Linked DNA regions of Pyrococcus horikoshii OT3. The main gene of each other region encodes a partner of the protein of the gene in region 2 in a complex. Links are inferred from orthologs where the notes say so. Each region holds a gene or a part of one and is shown on either strand. Other genes may lie near its edges. The genes, in order: PH_RS05270, PH_RS07715 and PH_RS09020.

The links.
Region 1: PH_RS07715 (region 2) and PH_RS05270 share a complex: the UniProt entries of both Methanocaldococcus jannaschii proteins name them as parts of the RNA polymerase complex. The link is inferred for Pyrococcus horikoshii OT3 from one-to-one orthologs.
Region 3: PH_RS07715 (region 2) and PH_RS09020 share a complex: the UniProt entries of both Methanocaldococcus jannaschii proteins name them as parts of the RNA polymerase complex. The link is inferred for Pyrococcus horikoshii OT3 from one-to-one orthologs.

The regions. Positions count from the first base shown.
Region 1 is NC_000961.1:1,022,141-1,025,226, reverse strand. What follows is about bases 127-3,055. They hold PH_RS05270 (RNA polymerase Rpb4 family protein), read left to right. Parts: upstream 127-1,372; coding sequence 1,373-1,738; downstream 1,739-3,055. Other genes in these bases: PH_RS05255 (geranylgeranylglyceryl/heptaprenylglyceryl phosphate synthase), read left to right, coding at 2,701-3,055; PH_RS05260 (hypothetical protein), read right to left, coding at 2,023-2,637; PH_RS05265 (hypothetical protein), read left to right, coding at 1,837-2,034; PH_RS05275 (50S ribosomal protein L21e), read left to right, coding at 1,073-1,366; pyrE (orotate phosphoribosyltransferase), read right to left, coding at 369-923. In the rest of the region: more of PH_RS05285, read right to left, coding at 1-126; more of PH_RS05255, read left to right, coding at 3,056-3,086. UniProt on the Methanocaldococcus jannaschii protein: DNA-dependent RNA polymerase (RNAP) catalyzes the transcription of DNA into RNA using the four ribonucleoside triphosphates as substrates. This subunit is less well bound than the others.
Region 2 is NC_000961.1:1,444,991-1,448,097, forward strand. Bases 156-3,105 are described here. They hold PH_RS07715 (DNA-directed RNA polymerase subunit N), read right to left. Parts: upstream 1,755-3,105; coding sequence 1,557-1,754; downstream 156-1,556. Other genes in these bases: rpsB (30S ribosomal protein S2), read right to left, coding at 156-217; PH_RS07700 (hypothetical protein), read right to left, coding at 230-1,255; PH_RS07705 (DNA-directed RNA polymerase subunit K), read right to left, coding at 1,262-1,435; PH_RS07720 (30S ribosomal protein S9), read right to left, coding at 1,813-2,220; rplM (50S ribosomal protein L13), read right to left, coding at 2,231-2,659. Outside these bases: more of rpsB, read right to left, coding at 1-155. UniProt on the Methanocaldococcus jannaschii protein: DNA-dependent RNA polymerase (RNAP) catalyzes the transcription of DNA into RNA using the four ribonucleoside triphosphates as substrates.
Region 3 is NC_000961.1:1,659,375-1,662,405, reverse strand. What follows is about bases 93-2,966. They hold PH_RS09020 (DNA-directed RNA polymerase), read right to left. Parts: upstream 1,876-2,966; coding sequence 1,309-1,875; downstream 93-1,308. Other genes in these bases: PH_RS09010 (deoxyribonuclease IV), read right to left, coding at 2,518-2,966; PH_RS09015 (inorganic diphosphatase), read right to left, coding at 1,916-2,452; spt4 (transcription elongation factor subunit Spt4), read right to left, coding at 1,127-1,312; PH_RS09030 (GTP-dependent dephospho-CoA kinase), read right to left, coding at 588-1,127; PH_RS09035 (30S ribosomal protein S24e), read right to left, coding at 299-598. Also shown: more of PH_RS09045, read right to left, coding at 1-92; more of PH_RS09010, read right to left, coding at 2,967-3,031. UniProt on the Methanocaldococcus jannaschii protein: DNA-dependent RNA polymerase (RNAP) catalyzes the transcription of DNA into RNA using the four ribonucleoside triphosphates as substrates.

The DNA.
Region 1 (3,086 bases), 420 kb from region 2 along the record:
TCGCATTCTGGTGAATACTCCACACCTGCTTCCTCCATTAAAAATTTCATTATACCAAAAGCGCTAGCAGCTTTTCTTCCCTCAACTTCGACCACTACAAAGGGTCTTTCTCGCTTCCCTATTAGAATGTCAAAATTTAATCCCCCACAAATTGAGGTTTCTATAAAACTTATCTTTTCTCCAGTTTTCGTCCTCCTCGAGAAAACCGTGGGAAACTTACTTTTCAATTTCTCAATGACAGTTATAACTTTAGTATATTGCTCCTCATCTAATTCTTCCCTTATTCTCAACCTTTCAATCATACCCCCCTCACGCTGAAGTCTTCAAAAAAGGAAGTTTAAAAGAATTTCGAGGGCTTTTTGAACTTCTTAGCTTTGATCCTTAGAAATCCCAGCAGCCTTGAAGAGTTCGCTGACTAAGACAAGGGGGTAGAACTTGAAGCCTTCCTTTTCGATATTTTCCTTTGCACCCTCCTCTCTATCGACCACGACAAAAATCCCGACGACATCTGCTCCATGCTCTCTTAGGATTTTGGCAGCTCTTATCACGCTTCCCCCAGTAGTCGTAACATCCTCAACTAATAGCACTTTATCTCCTTTTTGAACATTTCCCTCTATTACTTTCCCGGTTCCATGTTCCTTTTTCTTTTTTCTAACTATTAAGAGAGGCTTGTTAGTTTCAAGCGAAAGGGCCGTTGCTATTGGAACTGCTCCCAACTCGGGGCCAGCGATTTTATCATAGTTTAGGTTAAGTTCCTCAGCTTTTTCTTTGATTAGTTTTGCTATTATTCTTAGGGCTTTAGGGTTTGTTATCAGACTTTTTATATCGATATAGTAGTTACTCTCTTTTCCAGATGTCAAAACAAAATGGCCAAATTTTATGCATCCCTCATTTATTATTAGATTGATCAGCTCATCTTTCATTTTCATTTCACCCTGAGAATTAGAGTTTCAAAAAGTTTTATAAGCTTCTCTTTAAACCAAGGCTTGAGAGTTCGGGGGTAAAGACCCCCAGGGTAAGTAAGTTATGTAAAGGATATTTGGGGAGGATAATAATTAGGGGGGAGTTGGGAATGGTTCAGAAGCCTCACAGTTTTAGAAGAAAAACAAGGAAAAAGCTCCGTAAGCATCCAAGAAGAAGGGGACTACCCCCACTAACGAGATTCCTTCAAGAATTTGAGGTGGGACAGAAAGTTCACATAGTCATAGAGCCAAGCTACCATAAAGGGATGCCAGATCCAAGATTTCATGGTAGAACAGGAACGGTAGTTGGCAAAAGGGGTGATGCCTATATAGTTGAGGTACCTGACGGAAACAAAGTAAAGACGCTTTTCATTCACCCAGTACACCTTAGGCCCCAGAAGTGAAGGGCCATGATAGGGAGGAAAAAGCTTGGCGAGAGGTACATAACGATATCCGAAGCAAAAGAGATATTACTTAAGAAATATGAAGAAGGAATAAAAGCTGGGATAGAAGAGCCATTGTTCTATGAAGCAAGGCTAGCTCTAGAGCATGCTGAAAAGTTCGCTAAGTTGCCAGCTGAAAAAGCTAGAAAAGCTATTGAAGAGCTAATGTCAGAATTTGAATGGATGAACGAGAGGATAGCCGCAAAATTAGTTGATATAATGCCAGAGGATAACCTCGATTTAAGGGTTATATTTGCAAAGGAGGAGCATCAGCCAACACCAGAGGAAATGAAGAAGATACTTGAAATCCTTGATAAGTATAGAGAAGAGTGATATATTACCTCCAGTTCTTTTTTCGGGCTTTTCTTATTCTTTCCGTTAATGAAAACGGTTTTATAGAACCTCTTCTAAAATTTTATCGGTGGTAATAGATGGAAGTTTTCGAAATAAAAATTGAAGTTCCTTATGACAAAAAAGGTGTTATTATAAAGAAGTTGGCGAGACTCATAAAGGGAAACGTTAAGAAGGCGAGGCTTCTTCCTCCTGATCAGTTTGGCCTTAATAAGATAATACTAAGGGTTGAAGGGGATGAGGAGGAGATAAAGAAAATTATGGCATTAAGCCATTAGAATATTTTCAAGAACCTTTACTGCTTCAATTATCCGTTTCTCAGGTTTCTCATCTGTTTTTGGTAACTCAAGGTTTATAACAACTCTCTCCTCTCTTCCATCTTCGTCAACATCATATATCTCAAGCTCCTCTATGTCTACGCTTTCAAAGAAAGCCTCAAGCTCGGGGGCTAGAAGCTTCTTATTACCTCCATAAACCTCAACCCTCACGATATCATCTCTAGAAGATACGACTATTGCTACTTCATACTCCCCTATCCTTTTCGTAAATCTAATGGCATCTCCATATCCGATGGATTCCTCGCTAAATCCCATCTCGGTTAGAGTTTTCCTTATCCTCTCAACCTTATTCCTCATCTTTCTCAAAAGTCTCTCTCTAAGCTTCATACTCTCATCAAGGGCCCTCTTAATGGCCTCTCCAACTTCGCTTATATCTCCCTCCCACACGCCAATAAGCTTTATCCCAGAGCTAGTTGCCCTAATTTCAAGCTTAATATCCTTAGTGTTGAATTCAGAAATATCATCTATTTTAAGCTCGCCAAGACGTAGTATCTCAAATTCAAGTTTTACTAATCTACCAAAAGTAGCCCCCTTAAATTTCACTGGTATCACCTAATAAAGGGTATGCTGATGATTTAAAAACGTTGCTAGTTATAATAAGTAAAGGTGGGAGAATTGAGGATTGGAAAGGTTGAGAAGTACATTCATGAAAAATTAGAGAAGAAAAAACTTCATTTTGTGCTGATAGATCCTGATGATACATCTCCCGAGGTAGCAGGTAAACTGGCCAGAGTATGTGAAGAACTTGGAGTAGACGCCATAATGGTTGGGGGTTCAACTGGAGCTGAAGGTGAAGTTTTAGACAACGTTGTTAGATCGATAAAAGATAATTCTTCACTTCCAGTAATACTCTTTCCTGGCTCTCACGGGGGAATAAGCAGATATGCTGATGCCATTTTCTTTATGAGCTTACTTAACTCCAGAAATCCCTTCTTCATTACTGGGGCCCAAGCATTAGGCGCATTTACTGTTAAAAAATTTGGAATAGAACC
Region 2 (3,107 bases):
TAACGCTTACGGCCAATATGCTCTGAGGCTCGAATCTGGCTAAGAATTTCCCTGCAACTTTCAACCTTTCATCAGTCTTCCTAACATCCAGGACGTAGAGGCCATCCTGCCTTACCCTGTAAATGAACTTCTTCATATCCTTGGTTTTCTGCTGAGTCCCTATATGCACTCCGGCCGCCAGGTATTGATCAAGGGGTACCAAATACTCATCAGCCATATCACACACCTCCTACTCTTCAAACGTTATTATTCTTCCCCTTTCCCCCAATTCCTCAGCAATTCTATTCAATTCGTTTATCTTCTCAATTGAGCTCCAACTTATTAACATAGCAGGGCACCTTAAACCCAATGCAATGTGTGGAAATGTTTCATCGGCGGGCTCGTATTTCGCCTCGGCTAAAATTGGTGTTATTTTTTCGGCCTTTACATCATTCACGAAGTTATACAAATCGGTGAGCGTTCCAAGGTTTATAGGCTTTATTGATAATGCATTATAGTACCTCCTATCAAGTACGCTGTTAGTTCTAAAGAGGTATTCCCCATCAATGAAAACTCCATGGGTACCAGCTATTAGCTCTAAAAAAAGTTCAGGTGGCCCTATCGGTTTTATGTATGCCACATTATAATCTTCAACCAAATTTAATACCTTCTCAATATCCATTTCTTTTTTCATGCCAATTCCCAAGGCCACCTCAAGTCCAAGTTCAACCCCCACATCTTCGGAAGCTTTCGATAAGTTCTCAAGGTTTATCTCCTTCACAATCTCTCTGATCTTATTGGTGGCATCTATTATATCGGTAACCTCTAGAAGGTCTTTAACTACCAGATAATAATCAAACATGTCATCCTGGGCAAAGCTCAAAACTGGAACCGGCAATTCAGTAGCAAATGTCCCACCAATGTATGAATATAGGGGCATGTCTCTTGAATTCGCAGCAGCCTTTGCTATCGCTGTAGAAACGGCCAACGCTGTATTAGCCCCTATGTGGCTGAAATCTTCCGTTCCATCTATCTCCCAAAGGTAACTATCTATTAACTCCTGCTCCGAGGCATCAAATCCTATCAATTCTGGCCCTATTATTTCATCCACTTCACTTACCGCCCTTCTAGCCTCGGCAATATGGAGCATTGGATTGTCATCTATGGGGGAAGTGAATCTACCAAAACCCTCGTCTGTTGCAACATCTACCTCAACCGAATATTTTCCACCTCTCAATACGGCAATTCTGCCGATAATGTTTTGTATCACACTCATTATTCATCAGCTCGGCCTTATTACTGTTATTGGAATTACTCCCTTTTCAAATTCCATTATAGCTGCTTCAAGAGGGGTTATTCCTTCGGGAACATCTATAAGCACTGGAGCGCCCATGGCAATTTGAAGGGCCCTTGCACCTATAATTCTAGCCTTCTCAAACCTCGTGTACTTAAACACTCAGCACCACCTCAAGTATTTTGGTGGGGCCGCCGGGATTTGAACCCGGGTCTCCGGCGCCCCAGGCCGGGAGGATAGCCAAGCTACCCCACGGCCCCACTTAAACAGAGAAAGGATGTTTTTAATAGACCTTATAATGCATTATGTCATCAATAAGCTCAACGTGACTAAGTAACATTCTTCTGCAGCAATACCTCTCTAAACCAAGATCATCCAACACCTTTTCTGGATCTTCCCCGGCCTCTACCCTTCTCTTAAACTCATAATACTTATCCCCAATGACTTTCCCACATGTGAAACATCTGACTGGAATTATCAAGGGACCCACCCCACTTGTCTTCGATAATAAAAAAGTTTTTAAAATTAACGGAATATATTCAACGATAACTCTTTTGTCTCTTAGCCCTTGGACCCTTAGTTGACCTATTTGGCTTGTGGGGCTCTGTTCTTCTTGGATCTCCGACCAACATTGTTCTATCATACTTGATGAACTTTTCCTTAAGGTTCATGTCTCCAGTCCATTCTACTAACGCTCTTGCTATCGCTATCCTTGCGGCCTCCGCTTGACCCATGAAGCCTCCTCCTTGAACCTTCACATCAATGTCAACGCTATTCCAAATTTCCTCCCCGGCCAAGATGAGAGGTTCGAGGATCGTAAATCTTGCTATCTCTGGCTCTATTATCTCCACCGGCTTTCCATTGATTCTAACCCTTCCCCTTCCTTCCCTAATGACGGCCCTAGCGATTGCAGTTTTTCTCTTTCCAGTAGTTTGAATGATCCTCATCTATATCACCTCAGAACTTCCCTCCTAAGAACTTAGCAACCTCACCAACGGTTACATACTTAGGTCTCGATAACCTTGAAACGTGAGCCTCTACAATTGTTTCAAGTTGCTTATCTTGAAACTCTTTAGGAATGCCAACGTAAACCTTCAGTCTCCTGAAGGCCTTCCTTCCGCGATCTGTCTTCCAAGGAAGCATCCCTCTGATGGTTCTTCTAACTATTTCGTCACTTCTCTTGGGATAAAATGGACCTCTCCTGGGATTAGTTAGCGTTCTAAGTCCAGTTCTTTGCTTATATTTGCTGAATATAACCTCCCTATTCCCTGTAATTACTGCCTTTTCAGCATTTACTATTACGACTTCCTCACCTTCAAGAAGCATCTTTGCAACTCTTGAAGCAAGCCTCCCAAGTATGAGTCCATCAGCATTAATAATCCTCATAACTCATCACTCCATTATAATCACTCCACTACCTTTGGGATTCCTCTCAATGAGTTCCTCAATCGTTATTGCTTCTCCACCAGCCTCGGTTATCTTCTTCCTAGCAGTTTCACTGAATTTCCATGCTGCAACGATGACCTTCTTCTCTAACTTGCCAGCTCCGAGAACACTTCCTGGGACAACTATCATATCTCCATCCTTAGCGTATCTGTTGATTTTACTGACGTTCACCTCTGCCCTCTGCCTTCTGGGTCTTTCGAGCCTCCAAGCTAAGTCTTTCCAGATCTTTACGCCTTCTTCATTAGATTTTTTCTTAAGGAAACGAATGAGCCTTCTAAGGTTTGGATCAGTTGGACCAGTCCTCTTCATGAAAGCATTCCCCCTTCTTGCAGTTAAATTCTCGCTGGAGACAAGATAATTAATGTAAATTTTGGTGCGGGGGCGGGGA
Region 3 (3,031 bases), 210 kb from region 2 along the record:
ATTCTTGTTACTGTGGGGATCTCTAATTCTTCCTCGGTAAGTAAAAACTCCTTGTATGCCTTAAGAATCTCTTCATATATTGGGGCAATATCCCTAAACCTTCTTAAAATAATGTTAGAGAAAAGCCCCACGGTCTCACCCTCACTTCCTCTTCCATTCCGTGTATCCACACTTTCCGCATGCCCACCTGTCCCCATGATCTGCCATAAAAACTCCTGGGCCGCAACGTGGACAGAACTTATTCTTCCTTATAACTTTTCCATCTTTAACTATGTAGAGTTTCCATTTTTGGCCCATATCACTCACCCTCCTTCTTTTCAATTATACCATCTCTAATGAGTATATACTCAGGCTCTATGTAGAGCATCCTTTCCTTATCGTAATAATACTTTGCGTAACCCTTGGATTTATAGCTTCCAAAGTAGCTTCTAATGTACTGAATAACCGTAGTTTCTGGGTTTAGGTCTAGCATTGCCACTAGCTTACCTTTCACATCTTTTCTACTAGGTGTTGGTTCTCCTGGGTGGTATATCTCAAAATATATCTCTTTCCTTCCAATTAGCTTGTTTTCTTTGACTTCTGTAATTTTAATCTCCATCTCTAACCACCTCCATCCGTCTCATTATCTTCGCGCACCTGCGTTTGCATTCATTTGTTACCTTTATAAGCACTATGCCCCTTTTAGGTTGGCCATAAATAACTGTTGCTCCCAAAGGGGCATACAACACCGCTGGGATTGTTGCGAGGTCCTCTTCACCATTCACAACGATATGGACGGATTTTCCATTCAAGATCAAGGAATAAGCTTTCTTTATAGATTTGAGTAGGGGTAGTGTTATAGTTCCGGGGGGATTTTTTACAGTGAGGAGAACTCCATTTATAATAATTCTTGGCTTATATTCTCTCCTCTCTGTTTTATGATCATAAATTGCTAGATTTGGATTTAAACCAACTCTCATTATATTCTCGGTTACAACATCCCCTACTGTTATTAAAACCCCATCATCTCCCTCAATAATGTTCTTAGCCTTAACATAGGGCTCTGGAATATTCCCTTCAATGAGCTCTCCTAGAGGGTTCTTGAGCTCTTGCCTCAGTTCATCTGGTAATTTAAATACGACTCTCATCAACGCACCCTTATGGCGTATTTTCCTGGAACCTTAGCTCCTATCCTCTTTGCTATCTCGCTATTTTCAACGTCAATTATTATTACTAAGTCAAACCACTCTTCGCTGAGATCCCTACTTCCACATACAGGGCACTGATCCTCTGTTGTAATATAATGGCAATTCCTACAGGCTTTTTCCGTCACTTCTTACCCTCCTTTTCCTTTCTCTTTTCCTTCTCGATCCACTCAAACTTTCCAAGTCCTGGCTGTCTCATCGTTAACCCAATTCTATTTTCTCTTATTACCCTACTCTTTGGACTTACGGTGATTATCCTGGCCCTAACAGCATCTCCGATCTTTAAAAGATACTTCTTCTCTTTCCCTACAAACTGCTTGTTTCTCTCGTCGTAGACTACGTAGTCATCCATGAGTTGGCTGATGTGGACCAATCCATCCATAGGCCCAATCCTTATAAATGCTCCAAAGGGGACGACGTCAACTACGGTGCCCTCTACAACCTCATCTCTCTTCGGTTCCCAAACGAGGACGTCGAATACTACTTCATGGTAAGTTGCCCCATCCCCTGGAACTATTATTCCATCTCCAACCTCCTTTACCTCAACGATTGAAAGGATTACACCTTCATCCCTGTCGTATGTCCCCTCATAGGTATCTCTGAGGACTAACATTGCGGCTTCCTTTGGATCCATCGTGAACATCCTGGGCGGTATCCTTACGACATCCTTCACCGTCACTATTTTGTACATTCCTGGAATCCCTCCTAAAAACTTAAGAAATAAAGCGAAATCACTCCTTCTTGCCGAATTTCTCCTTATACATCTCTATAGCCCTTAAAATTTCCCTCTTAGCAGCTTCTGCCCCTTCCCATCCTTCTACGATTATCTCTTTACCTTCGAGTTCCTTATACCTCTTGAAGAAGTGGGCTATCTCGTCTAAGAATGCCTTGGGAACATCGCTTATATCCTTCCAGTCTTTAAAGTATGGATCTTCGACTGGAACTGCAAGTACCTTATAATCCTTATCTCCGCTGTCTATCATTTTAAATAGTCCGATCGGCCTGGCCTCTATTATCGTTAGTGGATACGTTGGTTCCCTCATAATTACCATGATGTCAAAGGGATCTCCATCTTCATACCATGTCCTTGGTATTATCCCGTAGTCTACTGGGTAGTGAAACGGTGTGTAGAGAACCCTATCTAATTTCAACAATCCCGTTTCCTTATCTAGCTCGTACTTGTTTCTACTTCCCTTCGGTATCTCTATCAGGGCGTAAACAACTTCTGGAACGTTTGGTCCGGGTTCAAGGTCGTGGAATGGGTTCATTCATACCCCCTCCTTTTGAATTCTATCTCAAGAAACATCCTCGACTACATGGCTTTATAATACTTTTAAATTTTTAGCTCTTCCCACTTTTTCTTCATGAGAATAGCGTCTCCCTCTATATTTGGGCTCTCACTAATAATGACACCTTTCACCCTGAACTCCTTGAGGACTTTAAGTAGATCTTCCCATTTCAGGTCACTTTCTTCAAGGTTTAAGTGCCTCTTTTCTCCCTTTTCTCCATACTCTATTCCGCTTATATGGATATGCATATTGTCAAGGGCTTCTCTACCTAACTCGTTCTCAATTAGTGCTAGCATTTCTCTCCACTCTTCTTCCGTGTTGCATTTCCCTTTATTCCTAGCGTGGGCATGGGCAAAGTCTATCGCCGGTAAAACTAACTCAAGCTCTTGACTAAGCTTTACAAGCTCTTTAAGATCGCCGAATTGAGTTGGCTTACCTGTGAGCTCAGGCCTTAGCCATACTTTGATACCCTTGTCCATGAGCTCTTTCTGTATCTCCTTAAGGGCCGAAAGTATCTTCTGATAAACACTTTCCTTTGGTTGCTTTAGGTAATAGCCA